Linked DNA regions of Methylomagnum ishizawai. The protein of the gene in region 2 binds, or shares a complex with, the protein of the main gene of each other region. Links are inferred from orthologs where the notes say so. Each region holds a gene or a part of one and is shown on either strand. Other genes may lie near its edges.

Region 1 (10,708 bases), 3.9 Mb from region 2 along the record:
TATAACCATTCGACAGCACCACGCCGACCAGGAACACCGCGATACCACAATGGGCCAGGGTCATGCCGTATACGCTGCGCGATTGCGAGCGCCAACCCTCCGCCAAGCCGCCGCGCAGCCGGAGCCGGTTCCACAGGGTAAAACCCGCGCTGCCCGCCAGCCAGAACGCCATCGTCAATCCCGCCAGCGCCTTGATATCGGCGATATTCCAGAACACGGCGGTGAAGACTATGCCGAGCAGCAAACTCGCCAGGGCCAGATAACGCACCCGGAACAACAACTGGCCGATCCTCGCCTCGCGCCAGGCCAGCATCGGCCCGATCCCGGCCAGCAGGCAAATCGGGGTCATCAAGGGCGCGAACACGCTGGCGAAATAGGGCGAACCCACCGAAATCTTGCCCAGTTTCAAGGCGTCCAGCACCAGCGGATACAAAGTGCCCAGCAGGATGCTGGCACTGGCCGTGACCAACAGGATGTTGTTCAACAGCAAGAGGTTTTCCTTGGAGACGAAACCGAATTGGGCGGTATCGCGGATGGCCGGGGCGCGCAGGCCGTACAGCAGCAAGGAACCGCCCACCACCAGCGCCAGCAACATCAGGATGAATAAGCCCCGCGCCGGGTCCGAGGCGAAGGCGTGGACCGAAGTCAGCACCCCCGAACGGACCAGGAACGTCCCGAGCAAGCTCAGGGAAAAGGCGAAGATCGCCAGCAACACCGTCCAGGCTTTGAACGCGCCGCGCTTCTCGGTCACGGCCAGCGAATGCAGCAAGGCCGTCGCCACCAGCCAGGGCATGAACGAGGCGTTCTCGACCGGGTCCCAGAACCACCAACCGCCCCAGCCCAGTTCGTAATACGCCCACCACGAACCCAGCACGATCCCCGCCGTCAGGAACACCCAGGCGATCAAGGTCCAGGGCCGCGACCACCGCGCCCAGGCCGAATCCAGGGAACCACCCAGCAAGGCCGCGATGGCGAAGGCGAAGGCCACCGACAAGCCCACATAGCCCATGTACAGCATGGGCGGATGGATGGTCATGCCGAAATCCTGCAACAAGGGATTGAGGTCGTTGCCGTCGGCGGGAGCCGGGACGATGCGCTCGAAGGGATTCGAGGTCAGCAGGATGAACAGCAAAATCCCGACGCTCACCAGCCCCATCACGCCCAAAACCCGCGCTTGGAATTCCAGCGACAAGCCCCGGCTGAACGCCGTCACCATCACCGTCCACAGCCCCAGGATCAAGGCCCATAGCAGCATGGAACCTTCGTGCGCCCCCCAGGTGGCCGAGATGCGGTAATACAGCGGCAGGCTGCTATTGGAATGCTGGGCCACGTACATGACCGAGAAATCATGGTTGACGAACGCCGCCACCAGACAGCCGAAGGACACCGCCAGGAACAGGAATTGCGCCCGCCCGGCGGCGGGTCCCACCGCCATCCAGGCGGGCATGCGCCGCGCCGCGCCCAGCAAGGGATAGGTCGCTTGCATCAAGGCGGTCAGCAAGGCCAGGATCAAAGCCAGATGTCCGAGTTCGGGACTCATTTCTTCCACCCTTGGTAATCGATGGGCGCTTGCCCATTCTGTTTGAGGGAATCGGCGACTTCGGGCGGCATGTAGTTCTCGTCGTGCTTGGCGAGGACTTCGCTGGCCTCGAACACGCCGGCCGGGTTGAGCTGGCCGATGGAGATGATGCCCTGCCCTTCGCGGAACAGGTCCGGCAGGATGCCGGTATAGACCACCTTCACCGTGGCCGGGCCGCCGTCGCTCAGGGTGAAATGGACGGTCGTGCCGTTGGCTTCCCGCTGCACCGTGCCCGGCACCACCAGCCCGCCGACCCGGAACGGATAACCCTTCGGCGCTTCCCCGGCGGCGACCTGGCTGGGGGTGTAGAAATACAGCAGGTTCTTCTGGAACGCGGTGAGGGCCAGGAAGGCCGCGACGCTGACCCCCAGAAGGATCAGCCCCACCACGGTCATGCGTTTTTGGCGTGGAGTCATCATGACGGCTTCCGTTGCTCTTGCTTGAGGCGGCGGGCGATGGTTTTCAGCACCCCGGCATGGCGCTTGAGGGGTGCCAGCAGATTGAGGATCAGGATCACGGCCATCAGGCCATAGGAAGTCCAGACATAGAGGGCGTAGCCGCCCATGGAGAAGAATTCGTTCCAGTTCATTGCGATAGCGGATGTGGATGGAAGGAGAGACCGGCGCGGAGCGCTTGGGGAACCGCCCCATCGGGGGTTGGGATGCGAGGCGGGATATTCTAGCGGTTTGGCGGGGGGTTGGCTGTGAAATGCTGGGCGATCCGTGGCTGGATGCGGCACGGCGGAACATCCCACCGCCCCCGCATCCGACCCGTTGGAGCCGCTTATCCACCCGCCTTCTCGAACCCCAGCACCCTATACCGCAACACCCCCCACCGGCTCGCCCATTCGGCGAACAGGGTCTCCGCCGCCGCCGACACGCTGGGCAGGGTGAACTCTTTGGCCAGTTTGCGGATGAAATCGTAGGTCGGCAGGGTCTCCTGGGTAATATCCCGCTCACAGCGCACGGCGAACCCGGTACTTTGCGCCAGACGGCGGTAATCCTCCAAACCATGGCGGAAATCGCAACGCCCATAAAACCCCAAGGTCGCGGGCCACATCCCCGCCAGGCCGATGAACGGCTTCAAACCCACCGTCGGCAGGAAATCCGACAAGGCCAGCCGTCCGCCCGGCTTCAACACCCGGAAAGCCTCCCGGAAGAATCGCTCCCGGCTGGGGAAATGGAAAATACATTCCACCGCCAGCACCGCATCCAAACTGGCGTCCTCGAACGGCAGGGCGCAGGCATCGCCCTCGATCCATTCCAGGGTATTGCCGGGCCGGGCTTGGATGCGGCTCCCGGCCCTTTCGAGTTGGCGCGGATCGATATTCAGCCCGGCCAGGGCCATGCGTTCGAAATTCGCATTCAAGCTGGCCGTGGTGCCGCCGAAACCGCAGCCCGCATCCAACACCCGCATCCCATCGGCCACGCCCGCCGCTTGGTACACCAGCCGCGACAAGGCTTCGGCGGCTTGCGCGAAATCCTCCGGCGTGCCGGTCGCGCGCTTGGGTTCGGGCCAATAGCCCCAATGCACATGGTGGCCGAACACTTGTTCCAGGACGGGATGCCCCTCGTCCAACAGCTTGAGCAAGGCATCGAAATACGGCAGGCGGATCGGGCTGGACATGGGTTTAGGCTCCTTTGGATGGCGTCGGCACCGGGTGGCCTGTCAGAATACCGGAAAAACCCCTGTCATCCCCATCGCCCGAGTACCCGTATCCCATGGCTTCCCCGCACGATCCCCGCGCCGCCGCGCTCGCCAGTTTCATCGACCGCCACCCCGGAATCCTGGCGGGCGGCGGTCCCGCCGCCGTGTTCCGCGCCCTGCCCGGCGATTATCTGGACGCGCTCGCGCCGCGCCCCGTCCATTATTACCAAACCGACAAGCCCGGCGCCGACGCCCTGGCCCGGCGCGGCCTCGAAGTCCGCACCGACGAACCCGCGGCCCCCGCCGCCCTCTGCCTCGTGTTCGCCACCAAGCACAAGGAAGAAGTCCTCTACCACTACGCCCGCGCCGCCGGATTGCTGGACGAAGGCGGCAGCTTGGTCGTCAGCGCCGCCAACGACCTGGGCGCGCCCTCGCTGGAACGCCGCTGCGCCGAGCTGATGGGCGGCGTCGAAACCTATAGCAAGCACAAATGCCGGGTGTTCCTGGCCCGGAAGGATTCGGCCAAGCTGGATCGCGGCCTGTTGGATGCTTGGTTGCAAGGCGGGGATTGGCATGGTATCGCGGACACCGGCTTGATGAGCCGGCCCGGCTTGTTCAGTTGGAAGGCGCTGGACCTGGGTTCGCGCCTCCTGGCCCGCCACCTGCCGGACGATCTGGCCGGGCGCGGGGCCGACCTGGGCGCGGGCTATGGCTATCTGAGCCGGGAAATCCTGGCCCGCCCGCGCCGCATCGCCGAATTGCACCTGTTCGAATCCGAACACAAGGCGCTGGACGCCGCCCGCCGCAACCTGGAAGGACACCCGGCGGCGCAATTCCATTGGGCCGATGTGACCCTGGGCCTGCCGGTGTCGCGGCTGGATTTCGTGGTGACGAACCCGCCGTTCCACACGGGGCGGGCGGCGGTGTCGGCGCTGGGCCGGGCCTTCGTGCGGGCGGGACTTGCGGCGCTCAAACCGGGCGGCCGCTTGTTCCTGGTCGCCAACCGGCATCTGCCCTACGAGCCGGAAATCGAAACACTGGGAGCGCGGGCGGCAACCCTGGCGGAGGCCGAGGGCTTCAAGGTGATCCTGGCCCTAAAGCATTGATTGCGCGATGGAAACCGGCCCCGCCGCCCCACCCGGCGCGGCTAGAAAAGAGTTGCAAGATCATCGGCTCTTTGGCACTCTCTCAAGCCCAGGCCGGGGGTCCAAGATAATCGCGATGAAACCACCCCGGCGACCTTTTATCCAGGGTGCCTTCCGACCTTGGCAAACCCCGTACGCCGGGGTTTCGGAAAAAGGCGTTTATGGACGGCGACGACAAAACCCATCGGACCGCGAATATGCCGGACCCCGTTTATCGAAACCCTCCGTAATCACCGGAAACTGGCCGCTGGCAAGGCGTCCCAACCCCGCCGCCGCCAAGCATTGGTTTACTCCATGCGGGATTCCGCCCTTACAACAACCACCTAATAATGATTATATGCTAACCGCCATAGCCGTTTTATTAGTCCTAGCGCTGGTTTATCTCATATATAGGCTCGCATGGTCCCCCCAATCCACCCGCCACCACGCGGTGGACCAGCCGCGCCCCGATATTCCGCCCCGGCCCCAAACCCAGGCCGAACCCGCCCCGGAAACCCCGGCAACCGCCCCCCAACTCCGCGCCACCGAACCGCCGCCACCGGCCAGCGAACCCGCTCCCGCAGCGGCGCAAGTGGCCGAGCCTCCCGCCGTGGCGGCGGTGCCGGTCGAGGCCGCCCCCGCGCCGACCCCGGCACCGCGCCCGGCCTGGGTGCCGGAGGATTCGGTGCTGCGCCGCCATTTCCTGCACCACACGGCCCTGATGGCGCAGACCGTCGCCGGTCCACGCCCCAGCGATAGCGTCCTGGTCCGCCATCATGGGCAATTGATCCAGAGCCTCGTCGACGCTTGCCTGCGCGATGAAGCCAGCCTGCTCAAGCTGCGGGCCGACTACGCGGCGCGTTTGGCGGCGTTGGCCGCGCCGCCAGTCCCGGTCGCGCCAGCCGCCACCGTCACCGAAGCGCCGACGCCGGTCGAGGAACCCCTTGTTGCCAACACCGCCGCTCCGATCCCGGTCGAAACCGCGCCGGTCGCCGCCCCGCCCGTCCGTGCCCCACGCCCGGCCTGGGTGCCGGAGGATTCGGTGTTGCGCCGCCACTTCATGCAGCACACGGCCCTGATGGCGCAGACCGTTGCCGGGCCGCGCCCCAGCGATAGCGTCCTGGTCCGCCATCATGGGCAATTGATCCAGAGCCTCGTCGACGCTTGCCTGCGCGATGAAGCCAGCCTGCTCAAATTGCGGGCCGGGTACGCGGCCCGGATCGCAGCGCTGGCCGTGACCGCGCCTCCGGCCCCGGTCGGGGAACCCGCCCACCTTGTCGCCGCAGCGGACGCGGCCCCGATCCCGGAAGAACCGCCACCGGCCGCGCCGGAACCCGCCGCCGCCCCGGCACCGCGCCCGCCGCTGATTCCCCAGGATTCCGTACTCCGCAGGCATTTCCTGCACCACGTCCTGTATATGCTGAAATCGGTCGCCCCGCCCCGCCCCACCGACAGCGTGTTGATCCGCCATTACGAGCAATACCTCGATAGCGAATTCAACGCCTGCCTGCGCGACCCGGCACGGCTGGAACGGCTGATCGCCCGCTATGGGGCCAGCAGGACGGCCAGAACCGCGTAAACCCAGCACCGGGCAGGGACGCCCGGCCCCTTCCGCGCCAGGGCGGACCCAACCCGGACGGCCCCGGTCTCAAGCCCAGACATCGAGGTTATGGCCGAGCGGCCCGGAAGGCGTGGCCGAGGCGATGAGCTGGAGCGCGTCCTGCCCCTCCCGCTTGGCTTGGTCGTTCGCCATCTTCATCACCGAAGCGCCGATCTTCTCTTGCAGCTTGCTGTCGTTCATGGCCTGGGCCAGGGCCATCAGGCCCGAATCGGAAAGACCCGAAATATCCATGGATGCCCCCTTGGGGTTGGTTCATAGGCTAAGGCTAGCGGAAATCCCGGCACTCCACCGGCCCCGCTCATTCGCCATCCGCCGCGCTCAGTATCGGGAGCCGCCAGCGGCGGGGGACGAGTCCCGCCACCACGTACAGGACCGCCATCAGCACATACACCAGATAGCTGGCATGGGGGCTGTGGAAGGCGATGGCTATGCCCAGGGCGTAGAACGGCGGCCCGACCAGCAAGCGGCGGTTGGCCTGGCGGATGACCTCGGGACCGAGGTCGGGTTTGACCAGCCGGTGGTTGCGGACGGCGTAGAGCCAACTGGCATGCAGGGTCAGCGAAGCCAGGATCATATTGCAGCCGTAGATGATGCTGGCCACGGCGTATTGGTGATGCTCGCCGAGCATGGCCGCGGAGAACGGCAGCAGCGAAATCCAGAACAGGAAGAAGATATTGATCCACAAGAAGCGGTTGTCGGTGTGGGTCAGGTGGTGGAGGTCGGCGTGCTGGTGGACCCAGAATACCGCCGCCACCGCGAAGCTGATAGCGTAGCTCAGCACCTTGGGCCACAGTTCCAACAGCGCCTTATGGAGTTCGGCGGCGGAAGCGGCCCCCGTGACCTCGTCGGCGATGATTTCCAGCACGAGGAGGGTCATCACGATGGCGAACACGCCATCGCTCAGGGATTGCAAGCGGCCTTTCTCGAAACCACGGCCATTGTGTTCGGACATCGGAGGTTGCTCCTGGGAGATTGAAAGAAATATAGGGAGGTGGCGGCGGGACCGATCCGGGCGGGCGGACGCCTCCGCCACGATCACGGAAGCAATTTCAAAGCGATGGCTTTGGAGAGCCTCATGCTCATTGTTTCCACCGCGAGCAGATACCGGCTGATTACCAAGCATATCATGGCGGTCGTGACCAATATCATACCCGCCGTCATGGCTTTTCCCAGGCCCAATCCCGGCAATGCGATAAGCAAAAAGGACGACCACGAGCATATGACAACGATCTGTATCAGATAGAGGGGGAACGATATTTTCCCCAGGAAAAGCGACCAACCGGAGGAAAGCAGCGCTTTGAGGCGCGGGGATAGGGCCACCGCCAGCACGATACTATCGCCATGAGGCACATCACTTTCGGGTGATTCTCGAACCCCCTATGCCAAGTCGATATATACCCATCGATGGCGATGATCGCGAATGCCAATATATCCGATCCGATGGAATCAAGATCGCGCTTATCGAAGTGCGATTTATTGAGCTCGCAGAGGAGATAGCCCAGCCAGAAGCAAGCCAGCTTTTGGCTTTTCAGATAGAGGAAGGCCAGCAAAATAAGAGCGATGGGCCAGTTGGCTTTGCCATGGCTCCTATAAATGGCGATGAACGAATAAAGCATATACGAACCCAGCAGTTCGGTCTGCATAGTCCATAAACTTGAGTTATAGCTGGTTTTCGGCTGATATTCGAAAAAGCACTCGTAGAAGGCAAACGTCAGCATTCCGCCCAAACTGGGCTTGGTATGGAAGTGGTCGCCGATCCAATTATAGGTAGTGGTATCCCACCCCCTCACGGTGGCCAAATATCGGGCCGCGTCCTGGTTGAAGATCAAATGCGCCTTCATCAACAAAAACGCGATCAGGGAGGCGACGGATACCGGAATAGCCAGCCTGAAATATCTCGATGTGGTGGCCACGAGCAAATCGCCGCCGTCCCCATAAACCCCTTTCACGCTCAGGGCGAAGCCGGAAATCACGAAAAAGACATATACCGCGAGGCCGCCATCGGTGATGAACAGACTCCATGGGCCGTTGTATTCTGGAATATATTCCAGTAGGAAAGCGCCGACCAAGTGGTGTAGGAATACCACGACACAGGCCCATCCCCTCAGCCCGTCCAGCCATTCCAGTCTTGTTTTGATGGGCATGGATTGCATTAGGTTGTCGGATTCTATAAATATCGGTTTGGAAACCACTGCGCGCTTTATGGTTCGTAGCTTGTGATTTGTAGTTTGATCAGGTTTTTATCCAAGGATATTGAAAGCCATGGCACGGGGAAATTTCAACGGCATAATCCCATCGCTCCCACGGTCCCCGTGGGAATGCGGCCCGCGCCACGGGAGCGGATTCGGCCCGGTGCCCATCCACACCACGGAATCAGGGGCATTGGCTGGTCAAGAGCGTGCCGTTTTGACCCGCGGCCACCCATTGGCGATGGCCCCAGGCGGCGGTGACCAATCGGTTCACCGTCCCCGAAAGTTGGCCGGTCCAGTTGGTGCCGTCCGGGCTGGTCAGGATCGTGCCCCCTTCGCCCACGGCCACGAACCCGCCATGGCCCCGTGATACGCCGAAAAGCGCGTTCGAGATTCCCGAGTCGCGCCGGGTCCAGGTCGTCCCATCCGGGCTGGTGAGGACGATCCCGCCCTCGCCGACCGCGACGAAGGTGGTTCCCCCCCAGGCGATAGCGCTCAAGGCGGAGGTCGTACCGGAAGAATGCGCTATCCAATGGCGTCCATCCAGGCTGGATAGGATCGCACCGCCGCCCCCCACAGCGACGAACCGATGCCGACCCCAAGCGATGTCCGCGACGGAACCGACACCGTTCAGTGGATATTGCCGCCAGCGTCGGCCATTCCGGCCGATCAATACGAAGGCGGTTTCGGTCGTGCTGTTGCTCCCAACCGCGACGAACTTGCCGCCCCCCCAGGCAATGCCGGTGGCTTGGCCGATGGATGGATCGGAAAACACCTGCCGCCACTTGAGTCCGTTGGGGCTGGCAAGCAGGACGACGTCCTGCGGGGAATTTTCCCCATTGGCACCTATGGCAACAAAACCATGGACGCCCCGGGCGCTGCGGTAGAGATGGGAAGCCGGGGCCGGGGTGCGCGATGCCCAAGCGATACCGTCGGGGCTGGACAGGATCGCACCATTGTCGCCGAGGGCGACGAAGCGCCGCGCACCCCAGGACACATTGTTCAACGCATAGGTCGGGCCGGTGGAACGCGGGCTCCAAGCGATGCCGTCCGGGCTGCTCAGGAGGGTGCCGCCGTCTCCGACGGCGACGAACCGGCCACCTCCCCGAGCCACCCCGTTGAGCCGGGCCTGGGTACCGGAAACACGCTGGGTCCAGGCAACGCCGTCCGGGCTGTCCAGGATCGTCCCGTTCTCCCCCACGGCCAGGAAGCCGCCGCCGTTCGCGATCACCCGGTACAAAGGATTGTATCCAGACGGGGGAATATCGTAGCCAAAGGTTCCAATAGCGATGTACCAATCGGGTAGACCGGAAGTCCGCTGGGTCCAGGTCGCCGCGTCCGGGCTGGTCAGGATGGCGGCGAAATAATCCGTGGCATAGGGATCGAAACCATTGGTGGTGTATCCCATGCCAACCATCGCCAATTGCTGGCCGTTCCAGGCCACGCCATAGGGGAAGATCGATGTGTTATTAGTTGGATGGAGCGCTGTAGGCTGTTCGGTCCAAGTGATTCCGTCCGGGCTGGTCAGCACCGTCCCACCCACCGCGACAAATTGGCCGCCGTCCCAAGTCACGTCGGCGAGGGCGTTCCCGGTATTTTGGAGGCGCGTGGTCCAGTCAAGTCCATCCGGGCTGGTCAGGATCACGGTGGATTGTGTGGTTTGGTCATAGCCCACGGCGACGAAGCGGTCACCGCCCCAGGCCACCCCGTTCAGCACGGCCTGGGTGGGCAGGGCGGTCCAGGACGTGCCGTCTTGGCTCGCCAAGATCGCCTGCACACCCACGGCGACCATGCGGCTACCGTTCCCAGCGATGGCGTTCAATGTGGCTTTCGAGTTGGAAGATCGCGGGGTCCAGGCCGTGGCATCCGGGCTGGTCAGGATGGTACCGCCCTCCCCCACGGCGACGAACTGGGTGCCGCTCCAAACCACGCTGTTCAGTGGGTTGCCCTGGGGCAATGGGTTGCGCCAAGTCCAGTCTGCCCCGCATCCGGCACCGAGGGCGGGCAGGGATAGCAATAGCCAAGCCAGCCGCCAGACCAGCCATAAAGCGATAGGCCTGTTCCGGGGGTTTGTGGGGTATGCAAATGGGGAAAGCGGCGAGGGTGGGGCGATGGGTTGGGACATGGCTTTGCTCCGGTTTCAAGCGGGTGGCCTATGTTCAACCTATTTGTCGATGACCGTGCATGACCAGCAGCCGGGGTTATGTGCCTGCCCCAACAAGTTCGAGATTCATAGCGCCGCGGGGCGGGAATCGGCATGAAGCCAAAACATAGGCGGTGACTGTCCCTCAGTCTAGCACGCGGTTCAGTCCGGTTTGGCCGCAGGGGTGGCGGGAGCAGGCAGGAAGATCGTATTTGGTGTGGCGGGTAAATACAGCACGCATCCACCCGCCAAAGCCTATTTCCTACTACTCCGAATACCTCTCATACAACCGCATCAACATCCCCAACTCCCCTTCCTGCGGCACGCACCAGCCCTCCAACTGGATATCCTTGAGGATTTGCCGGCCCTGGTCGTCCTCCGCCATATTCAAGAAAGTCTGGGTGA
Region 2 (10,619 bases):
TCGGTCCCCTACTATTTCAACCTGGCGCCCAATTACGATTACACCTTCATCCCCCGCTATTTCTCCAACCGCGGCATCCAGTTGAAGAACCAGTTCCGCTATCTCACCGAAGCCACGCGGGGCATGGTGGAACTCGATATCGTGCCCCACGACGACCTGACCGGCACCACCCGCGGCCAGGCCACGGTATTGAACGACACCCGGTTCAGCCAGAACCTCAGCAGCCACGTCAGCGCCAACTACGTCTCGGATTATTCCTATCTCGGGCAACTGGGTTCCACCTTCAATATCAACAACCGCAGTAATATCCCCAGCATCGGCTATATGCTCTACCAGGGGGACTCCTATTCGCTGCGGACCCAGATCGATTATTTCGAGACCATCGACCCCACCGTCGCCAAGAACGCCCGGCCCTATTTCCACCTGCCGCAATTGGCGTTCAACTACGGCACTGGGATCGCCAACACCGGACTGCAATTCCAAAGCCTGGTCCAGTTCGATAGCTTCCAAAACTCCGGGATCGACCGCACCACCGGCCAAAGGCTCCGGCTGCAACCCAAGCTATCCTATCCTTTCCAGAGCGCCGCGGGTTATATCACCCCCAGCTTCACCTTGCAGAACAACCAATATTGGTTGCAAAGCCCGGAGTATTGGGCGGAATCGAACAATACCCAGGCCAAGGATTCCGTGAACTTCACGGTGCCGATCACCTCCATCGATAGCGGGATGTATTTCGAGCGGGAATTCGACCTGGGAGGGAAAGCCTTGACCCAGTCCTTCGAGCCACGGCTGTTCTACAACTATATCCCCTATGTCGATCAGGCCGACGCCCCGGCCTTCGATTCCTCGGCCTACGACTTCACCTTCTACCAGCTGTTCCGCGAAAACCGCTTCACCGGCGGCGACCGGGTCGGCGACACCAACCAGTTCAGCCTGGCCCTGACCACCCGGTTCATCGACCAGGCCACGGGCCGGGACCGGCTGGCGGCCAGCGTGGGCAGCGCCTATTACCTCTCGAACCGGCGGGTGACTTTGCAGGGGGAGCCCTCGGCCTACCAATCGCAGAAAAGCTCCAACCTGATCGCCGATGTCTCCGCCATGCTGACGGAAAACTGGAGCGTGCATACCGGCGGGCAGTGGAATCCCTACGAAAACCAGATCGACCGGGGCATCGCGGCCCTGCAATATAACGACCGGCAGAATACCCTGCTCAATATCGCCTACCGCTATCGCAGGAACCAGAGTACGCTGACCTGCGAACCCAGTCTTTTAGGCACCGGCGATAACCAATATGTCAACCCCAATCCCTGTATCGACCTGACCGATATTTCCCTGCGGCTGCCCGTCGCCCAAGGTTGGCATGTGCTGGGACGCTGGCAATATTCGCTGGTGGACAATTTGACCCTGCAAACCTTCGCGGGCTTCCAGCGTGAAACCTGCTGCTGGCGCTTCAGCGTCATCGCCTACCGCAATATCAACAATTTCCAATCCTCCTCCGGGCAAACCCAGGCCAATAATGGCGTCTATGTCCAGCTGGAATTGAAAGGGCTGGCCTCGTTGGGCGATTCCATCGACGAATTCATGCGCTACCAGATCAGCGGCTACCGCATGCCCGATGAAATCCTCCAGAATTATTAATCCCCCAAGCTTTCCGGTATCTCCCTTTATGCAATGCAAGCGCGGATCGATAATCCTATATCTCTGCGGTTTAGGATTCGCCCTGTGGTCGGGGTGGCTGTCCGGCCCGGCCTGGGCCGATACCTCCCTGGACCGCATCGTGGCGGTGGTGGAGGACGATGTGGTGCTGGAAAGCGAGTTGGATAGGAAACTCGCCGAGATCAAGCACAGCCTGGCCAGCCGTAGCGATACCCGGCTGCCGCCGGATTCGGTCCTGGCCCGGCAGGTGCTGGAACGCCTCATCATCGAGAAAATCCAGCTCCATCTGGCCGAGAAGATAGGCATCCGGGTGGACGACGAAACCCTGCGCCAAGCCGTGCAGCAAATCGCCCAGCGCAACAAGATGACCCCGGACGAACTGCGTAGCTCGCTGCGCCAGGAAGGCGTGGAATACGCCGATTTCATCGAGCAAATCCGGGGCGAGATCACGGTCCAGCGCCTCAGGGCCAGCCAGGTCAACAGCCAGATCAAGATCAGCGACCGCGAGGTGGAGCAATGGCTGGCGGCGCGGGGCGAATCCAGCGCCGGGCAGGACAGCGAATACCTCCTGGGGCATATCCTCGTCGCCACCCCGCAGGCCGCCTCCCCCGCCGAGGTGCAGAAGGCGCGGGAACGGGCGGAGAAACTGGTCCAGGACCTGCGCGGCGGCCTGGATTTCAAGCAAGCCTCGATGACCGCCTCCGATTCCAGCGAAGCCCTGAACGGCGGCGAACTGGGCTGGCGCAAGCTGGGGCAGATTCCCAGCCTGTTCACCGAGCAGGTGCCCAAGATGCACGAGGGCGAAATCGCCGACCCGATCCGCAGCCCCAGTGGTTTCCATATCATCAAGCTGTTGGGTGTCAAGGGCGCGGGCGGCGAACACATCACCAAGACCCATGTACGCCATATCCTCATCCGGACCAACGAGGTGCTGACCGACGAGGACGCCAGCAACAAGCTGCTGGCGCTCCGGGCCCGCATCGAGGCCGGGGACGATTTCGCCGTGCTGGCCCGCGGCCATTCCGACGACAAGGGTTCGGCGGTCAAGGGCGGCGACCTGGGCTGGGTGCAACCGGGGGCTTTGGTGGCGGAATTCGAAGAATCCATGAACCATCTTGCGGTGAACCAGATCAGCGAGCCGGTGCAAAGCCAATTCGGCTGGCATTTGATCCAGGTCCTGGGACGCGAGGAATCCCAGGACACCGGCGAATTGCTCAAGAAACAGGCCCGCGACGAAATCTTCAAGCGCAAGGTGGAGGAGGAAACCGAATTGTGGATGCGCCGCATCCGCGACGAGGCCTATGTCGAAATCCGGCTCGACGATCAGACTTCGCCCAGTTCCTACGTCCCCGAGACGCTGCGATGACGCCGCGGCTGTTGCTCGGCACCGGGGAGCCCGCCGGGATCGGTCCCGACCTCTGCGTGGCCGTGGCGCAGAAAACATGGCCCTGCGCCCTCGCGGCCCTCGGCGACCCCGCCGTGCTGGCGGCGCGGGCGGCGCGACTCGGGATGCCCTTGCGCCTGGAAACCATCGGCCCCGACACGGGATTGGACGCGCACCGGCCCGGCACGCTGAAGGTCTGGCCGCTCCCCACCGCCGTCCCGGTCGTGCCCGGCCGGCTCGATCCCGCCAACGCCCGCTACGTGCTGGACACCATCGCCCAGGGCACCCGCGCCTGTCTGGCCGGGCGCTTCGACGCCCTGGTGACTTGCCCGGTCCACAAGGGCGTCATCAACCAGGCCGGGATACCCTTCACCGGCCATACCGAATTCATCGCCGCCATCACCGGCGGCGAGCCGGTCATGATGCTGGCCGCGCCGGGGCTGCGCGTGGCCTTGGCGACCACCCATCTACCCCTGGGCGAGGTCAGCCGCGCCATCACCCGCGACCGCCTGGAAACCGTGCTGCGGGTGCTGCACGGGGATTTGCGCACCCGCTTCGGCATCGCCGCGCCGCGCATCCTGGTCTGCGGCCTCAATCCCCACGCGGGCGAGGGCGGACACCTGGGCCGCGAGGAAATCGACATCATCGAGCCGGTGTTGGCGCAGCTACGGGAAACGGGCATGGACCTGTCCGGCCCCCTGCCCGCCGATACCTTGTTCCTGCCGAAATATTTGGCGGAGGCCGACGCCGTGCTGGCGATGTACCACGACCAAGGCTTGCCGGTGCTGAAACACCTGGGCTTTGGCCGCGCCGTGAACATCACCTTGGGCCTGCCCATCGTCCGCACCTCGGTCGATCATGGCACGGCGCTCGATCTGGCCGGGAGCGGGCAGGCCGATGCCGGGAGCCTGGAAGCCGCCCTCGACACCGCCATCGCCATGCAAGCCACCCGCCGCTGAATCGTCCTTCCATCCACGCTATCCGACTTCGATGAGCCATATCCCCCGCAAGCGCTTCGGCCAGAACTTCCTCCGCGACACCGCCGTGGTCCACCGCATCCTCATGGCGATTGCGCCGGGCCTGGACGAGCATCTGGTCGAAATCGGGCCGGGCGAAGGCGCGATGACCCAAACCCTGCTGCCGAATTGCCGCCGCCTGGACGCCGTGGAAATCGACCGCGACCTGGCCGAGGGGCTGCGCCGCAAATTCGCCGCCGACCCCAGGTTCCAACTCCACAGCGCCGACGCCCTGCGCTTCGATTTCCGCGGCCTGCGGGAAGGGAACGAAAAACTGCGCGTGGTCGGCAACCTGCCCTACAACATCTCGACGCCCTTGATGTTCCACCTGTTCGGGCAGGTGGACGGCATCCACGATATGCACTTCATGCTGCAAAACGAGGTGGTGGACCGGCTGGCCGCCGGGCCCGGCTCTTCCGACTATGGCCGCTTGAGTATCATGGCCGGTTATCACTGCCGGGCCGAGAAGCTGTTCGAAGTCCCCCCGGAAAGCTTCCATCCCCGGCCCAAGGTGGTGTCGGCCATCGTGCGGCTGGTGCCCCACGCGACGCCGCCGGTCGAGGTGGACCCCGTGGTGCTGGGCAAGGTGGTCGCCACGGCGTTTTCCCAGCGCCGCAAGACCTTGCGGAATTCGGTCAAGACCTTGTTCGAGGAACGCGAGATCGAAGCCATGGGGATCGATCCCAATGCGCGGGCGGAGACTTTGGGCTTGGAGGAGTATGCGCGGATGGCGCGGCGGTGGGTGGAGAAATCGCGATAGGGCGGACCGGCGGCAGATGCGAAAAAGCCCGGCAGGCCACCCCCCGCCGGGCTTTTTTAATTCCAACCCAACGCGCCTCAGGTGATGACCGTGGGCGCTTCCATCCCCGAACGCTGCCTCACCCCGCCCAATTGCTCGGCCAGGGCGATCAAATCCGCCAGGAACACCTGGGTATCCTGGTTGTGCAGCGCCGGGTCGCGCTCGTAGCGTTCCAGGTAGATACGCAAGGTCGCGCCTTCGGTGCCGGTGCCGGACAGGCGGAAGACCATGCGCGAACCGTTGTCGAAGCCGATGCGGATGCCCTGCTGGGCGCTGACGCTGCCGTCCACCGGATCGGTGTAACTGAAATCGTCGGCGAAGCTCACGGTATACGCCCCGAAACTCCGGCCCGGCAGGCTGGGCAGTTGTTCGCGCAGATGGGCCATGATGCCTTCGCCCGCCGGTAGCGCCATGCCTTCATAGTCGTGACGGGAGTAATAATCGCGCCCGAACTTCTTCCAATGTTCCCGCACGATATCGGCCACCGATTGCTTGCGCACCGCCACCAAATTCAGCCAGAACAGCACCGCCCACAGCCCGTCCTTCTCGCGCACATGGTCGGAGCCGGTGCCGAAGCTTTCCTCGCCGCACAAGGTGATCTTGCGGGCATCCAGGAGGTTGCCGAAGAATTTCCAGCCGGTCGGGGTTTCGTAGCAATCGATACCCATCGCCGCCGCCACCCGGTCCACGGCTTGGCTGGTCGGCATGGAACGGGCCACGCCGCGCAGGCCGGATTTATACCCCGGCAGCAGATGGGCGTTGGCCGCCATCACCGCCACGCTGTCGCTGGGCGTCACGAAGAACTTGCTGCCCATGATCATGTTGCGGTCGCCGTCGCCGTCCGAGGCCGCGCCCAGGGTCGGGGCGCCGGGGGCGTACATGAGCGCCGCCAGATCGTGGGCATAGACCAGGTTGGGATCGGGATGGCCGCCGCCGAAATCCTCCAAGGGCACGCCGTTCATCACCGAACCCGGCGTCGCGCCCAGGCGGTCTTCCAAAATGCGCTTGGCATAAGGGCCCGTGACCGCGTGCATGGCGTCGAAGCACAGGCTGATGGCCCCGGTGGTCAGGGCCGATTTGATCAGGCTGAAATCGAACAAGTGTTCCATCAACTGGGCATAGTCGCCGACCGGATCGACCACGGCCACGGTCATACCATCGAGCGCGGTTTCGCCCAGGGTATCGAGGTCCAGGTCGGGGATCGCGGCGATCTTGTATTCGGTGATGGCCTGGCTGCGGGCGTAGACGGCATTGGTGAGGCTTTCCGGGGCCGGGCCGCCGTTGATGCCGTTGTATTTGATGCCGAAATCCTCGTCGGGACCGCCGGGGTTGTGGCTGGCCGACAGCACGAAGCCGCCGTAGGCCTTGTATTTGCGGATCAGGCAGGACGCCGCCGGGGTCGAGAGCAGGCCGCCCTGCCCCACCAACAGCCGCCCGACGCCGTTGGCCGCCGCCATCTTGATGATGGTCTGTGCGGCTTGGCGGTTGAAATAGCGTCCGTCGCCGCCCAGCACCAGGGTCTGGCCGGCGACATCGCCCAGGGTGTCGAACACCGATTGCACGAAGTTCTCTAGGTAGTTCTCCTGCGTAAAGACTTTGACCTTTTTGCGCAAGCCCGAAGTACCGGGCTTTTGATCCGAATAAGGTGTGGTTTTGCGGGTTTCGATCTGCATGGAGGTAATCCTGATGAGCTGGCTGAAGCGACCGGAATAGTTTACCGCGGAAACGGGCCGGGCAATCCGGGCTGGCCGGTGGGAGGATGTCACGCGGAAGGGCGCAATCTCCTGGGAATGTCAAGAAATAAACTGCTACCCAACCCGCGACGATGGGCCGTCTAACTTCAAGCCGGATTTCACGCCACGGAGCCGGAATTCCCCTCCAATAGGGCCTTATCCGCCCGAAATCTTTGGCCTATCGGCCTTTCCGGCGAGCCGCCACACCGCCGCCTCCCAAGACATGCCAGTGAAGTCACGCCAAGGCACCGGGCCGGACCGGGACCATGCTGGTGAAAATTGGCTAAGTTGTGCAAAAATAATGGTGGCAAGAGCGCCGGATTCCCGGCAAACTAAAACTTGAGTGGCATTCGTCGCCCTATCGGGCGGCGATGTCCCGTAAAATTTTCCAATCCAATAAAAAGGAAAGAAGCAATGATGAAAGCAATCAAGTTGACCGCAGTTTTGTTGTCTGCCGGCCTGACCGTGGGCTGCGCGAGCAAGTCCGACATCACCAACCTGCAAACCCAGGTTGATGGCTTGAAGGCTGAAATTTCCTCCGTGAAGAGCACCGCCGACGAAGCGCTGTCCTCCGCCCAGGCTGCTGAAGCCGCCGCCAACAAGGCCGCTGCCGCCGCTCAACGCGCTGAACAGGCGATCAACGACAAGCTGGATCGCGGCTTCCGTAAAGGCGCCATGAAGTAATCGTTCGCCCTGCGCGAAAGATTAAAAAAACCCGGCGGGGTCGCCCCCACCGGGTTTTTTTTATGCGCCTTCCACCACGTCCTGCGCCCAGGCGCTGCGCCGCTCCCGGTCCAGCACCTCGGCCCTGGCCCGCATCAGCGCCACGGTGAAATAGTAGAACTGGAACGCCAGCGCCATCAGCAGCAGGGGTAGCAACATACTGAAATGGATGGAGGGCTTGTCGAACTTGGTCACGGTCGGGCCTTGGTGCAAGGTGTTCCACCATTCCACCGAGTAATGGATGATCGGAATGTTCACCACGCCGACCAGGATCAACACGCCCCCGGCCCGCGCCGCCGAACGCGGCTCTTCGATGGCCGAGACCAGGGCGATATAGCCCAGGTACAGGAACAACAGGATCAATTCCGAGGTCAGCCGCGCATCCCACACCCACCACGCCCCCCACATCGGCTTGCCCCATAGGGAACCCGTCACCAAGGCCAGGAAGGTGAACGACGCCCCCAGGGCCGCCGAGCCGCGCACCATCACATCGGCCAGCTTGATGTTCCAAATCAGGTGGATGGCGCTCAGGACCGCCATGAAGGTATAGATGAACATCGACATCCAGGCGCTCGGCACATGCACGAACATGATGCGATAGCTCTGCCCCTGCTGGTAATCGGGCGGGGCCACGAACAGGCCGAGGTAAAGCCCCGCGACCATGAAGATCAAGGTGACGCCGCCCAGCCAGGGGATGAGCTTCCCGGCGATCCGGTAGAAATGCTTGGGCGAGGCCAGTTTATGGAAAAACAACCAGATAGCGTTCCACATGGTGTCAACTCAGGCTGATGCGCAGCGCGGCGGCGGTCGCCAGCGGCGCGAGGGTGAGCGCCAAGACCAGCAAAGCGCCCAGGAAATAAAGCTGCCCCTCCACCGGCATCCCGGCGGCGGCGGCGGCGACGGCATTGGTGGCGAAGATCAGGACCGGGATATACAAGGGCAAAACCAACAGGGTCAGCAACACCCCGCCGCGCCTCAGGCCCACCGTCAAAGCCACGCCGATGGCCCCGATCAGGCTCAACAAGGGTGTGCCGACCAGGAGGGTGATTTCCAGGGCATAGACCGCTGGACCGGGCAGGGCCAGGAACAGCGCCAAGACCGGGGCCATCAGCAGCATGGGCAGGCCGCTCACCAGCCAATGCGCCAACACCTTGGCCAGCACCAGCACCGCCAAGGGATGCGGACTGAGGGCGATTTGCTCCAAAGCGCCATCGTCGAAATCGGAGCGGAACATGTTCTCCAGCGAGAACAGCGCCGCCAACAAGGCCGCGATCCAGATCACGCCCGGCGCGATCTTGCGCAGCAAGGCTTCCTCCGGGCTGACGCCCAGGGGGAACAGCGTCACCACGATCATGAAGAACAGCAAGGGATTGACCAATTCGCCCCGGTGCCGGAACGCCAAGAGCAAATCCCGCTGTAGCAAGGCCAGGAAGGCGCGGAGAAGTTCGTTCATGCCAGGGTCAGTTTGACCAAGCCGCCGCGTAGCTCGACCGCTTGGTGCGAAGTCAGCACCGCGAGGCCGCCGCGGGTGGCGTGGTCTTCGAGCAGGCGTTGGACCAGGGCGATGCCGCCCACATCCAGCGCGGTGAAGGGTTCGTCGAGTATCCACAACGCCACCGGGGACGACACCAGCCGGGCCAACGCCACCCGCTGCCGCTGCCCGGCGGAGAGGGCGCGGACCGGCAAATCCATCCGGTCCAGGAGGCCCACTTGGTCCAGAGCTTGCTCCAGTTTGTCCTGGCCCAGGGCCGCGCCGTTCAGGGCGAAGGCGAAACGCAGGTTTTCGCCCACCGAGAGTTCGGCCTTGAGTCCCAGGTGGTGGCCGAGATAGCCGATTTCCGCGAAGAAGGCCGCGCGCCGGTGGGCGATGTTGGTGCCGCGCCAGCGCACTTCGCCTTCGTTCGGGGGACTCAGCCCGGCCAGGATGCGGAGCAGGCTGGTTTTACCGCTGCCATTGGCTCCTTCGATCTGCATGATCTGGCCGGGCGCGACGCCGAAACCCAGCCCCGAAAACAGCGGGATATCGCCGCGCAGGCATTCGAGTCGGTGGGCTTCGAGGGCGGGGGGAGTCCCGGTCATGGGGGGATGCGATGGACGGGTGACGGACATGGGGGCGCATTATCGCAGAAACCCGACCGGGCTTACGCTGAATTTTCCCCCATCATGGGCGGTCTATCCCGGCAATGGAATTCTACAATCCACGCCGAAACAGGAAGGGGTCATCATGTTCATGCCATTTTATATGCCCGGCAGACGGCGCTTGCGGGTCGTGGTCGCGGGTGGCGGCTATGCGGGCTTGGCGGCTTTATCGGCCCTCAGGACACAGCGCCCGGATGCCGATCTGGTCCTGATCGACCCCCGTCCCCACCATCTCAAAATCACCCGTCTCCACGAAAGTTTCCGCCGCCCGCTGGCCGAGTTCCAGGTGCCGTTCAGCGCCTTGGGCCGGCGCTTCGGTTTCCGCCATGTCCAAGCCGCGCTGCCCATCGACGAACCGGCCTTGTCGCAATGGAATACCGGACGCGCCCTGACGGTCGATGGCGCGGCGCTGGAGTTCGATTACCTCTTGATCGCCACCGGCGGCAGCTACCGCAAGCCGGAAAAAAGCCCGGAAACCCTGGACCTGGACGATTTCAGCACCGAAACCGGCTCCGGCTTGATCGACCTCTACCGCGACGCCATCGAGTCCCGTGGGCGCTATCTGACCGTGGTGGGCGGCGGCGCGACCGGCATCCAATTCCTGTTCGAGATCGCCCATTACCTCCAGCGGCAGCGCAGCGCCTGCCGTTTGCGGCTGGTGGACGCCGACCCCGCCCCGCTCGGCCAATTCCGGCCCGGCCTGGGCCGTTATGCGCAGGTCCGTCTGGCCGATCTCGGCATCGATTACCACCCCGACCAAAGGTTCCAGGCCCAGGCCGATGGCGTCCTCCAGCTCCAAGCCCGCGCTTCCGGCCAGCCGCTGGCCTTGGCCTCGGACCTGACGCTATTGTTCCTGGGCAACAACCCGGCCCAGCGCTGGGAGGCCAACTGGTTCGGCCAGGTCGTGAGCGGCGGCGCGGCGCTGGAACGCATCTATACCGCCGGGGATTGCTCGCGCTACCGCCCGCCGGGCTCCAACGCCCTGAGCGCCCAGACCGCCCTGCGCAAGGGCCGGCTCGCGGCCCGCAACATCCTGCGCCACGCCAGTCCGGTGCGGCTGTTGGAACCTTATCTCTACCGCGACCTGGGCTATGTCGTCAGCCTGGGACCGGAGGATGCGGTGGGCTGGATCGGCCTCGAACGCAACGTGGTGGGCGGCGCGCCCGCCA

Evidence for each region.
Region 1: the proteins of K5658_RS20490 (region 2) and ccmD are in contact, whole or in part, in a solved structure (PDB 8CE8), measured with the Escherichia coli proteins. The link is inferred for Methylomagnum ishizawai from one-to-one orthologs.

The regions. Positions count from the first base shown.
Region 1 is NZ_AP019783.1:654,964-665,671, reverse strand. Bases 582-3,511 are described here. They hold ccmD (heme exporter protein CcmD), read right to left. Parts: upstream 2,169-3,511; coding sequence 1,995-2,168; downstream 582-1,994. Other genes in these bases: K5658_RS02880 (class I SAM-dependent methyltransferase), read left to right, coding at 3,301-3,511; K5658_RS02885 (class I SAM-dependent methyltransferase), read right to left, coding at 2,363-3,205; ccmE (cytochrome c maturation protein CcmE), read right to left, coding at 1,537-1,998; K5658_RS02900 (heme lyase CcmF/NrfE family subunit), read right to left, coding at 582-1,540. In the rest of the region: more of K5658_RS02900, read right to left, coding at 1-581; more of K5658_RS02880, read left to right, coding at 3,512-4,332; K5658_RS02875 (hypothetical protein), read left to right, coding at 4,802-5,929; K5658_RS02870 (YjfB family protein), read right to left, coding at 5,999-6,202; K5658_RS02865 (TMEM175 family protein), read right to left, coding at 6,270-6,923; K5658_RS02860 (acyltransferase family protein), read right to left, coding at 7,207-8,124; K5658_RS02855 (WD40/YVTN/BNR-like repeat-containing protein), read right to left, coding at 8,345-10,177; K5658_RS02850 (PhnD/SsuA/transferrin family substrate-binding protein), read right to left, coding at 10,569-10,708. UniProt on the Escherichia coli protein: Required for the export of heme to the periplasm for the biogenesis of c-type cytochromes.
Region 2 is NZ_AP019783.1:4,530,575-4,541,193, forward strand. The notes cover bases 6,208-9,048. They hold K5658_RS20490 (heme ABC transporter permease), read right to left. Parts: upstream 8,083-9,048; coding sequence 7,333-8,082; downstream 6,208-7,332. Other genes in these bases: K5658_RS20480 (alpha-D-glucose phosphate-specific phosphoglucomutase), read right to left, coding at 6,208-6,528; K5658_RS20485 (Lpp/OprI family alanine-zipper lipoprotein), read left to right, coding at 7,003-7,272; ccmB (heme exporter protein CcmB), read right to left, coding at 8,087-8,764; ccmA (cytochrome c biogenesis heme-transporting ATPase CcmA), read right to left, coding at 8,761-9,048. Outside these bases: K5658_RS20460 (LPS assembly protein LptD), read left to right, coding at 1-1,638; K5658_RS20465 (peptidylprolyl isomerase), read left to right, coding at 1,667-3,022; 4-hydroxythreonine-4-phosphate dehydrogenase PdxA, read left to right, coding at 3,019-3,999; 16S rRNA (adenine(1518)-N(6)/adenine(1519)-N(6))-dimethyltransferase RsmA, read left to right, coding at 4,031-4,816; more of K5658_RS20480, read right to left, coding at 4,894-6,207; more of ccmA, read right to left, coding at 9,049-9,390; K5658_RS20505 (NAD(P)/FAD-dependent oxidoreductase), read left to right, coding at 9,536-10,619. UniProt on the Escherichia coli protein: Required for the export of heme to the periplasm for the biogenesis of c-type cytochromes.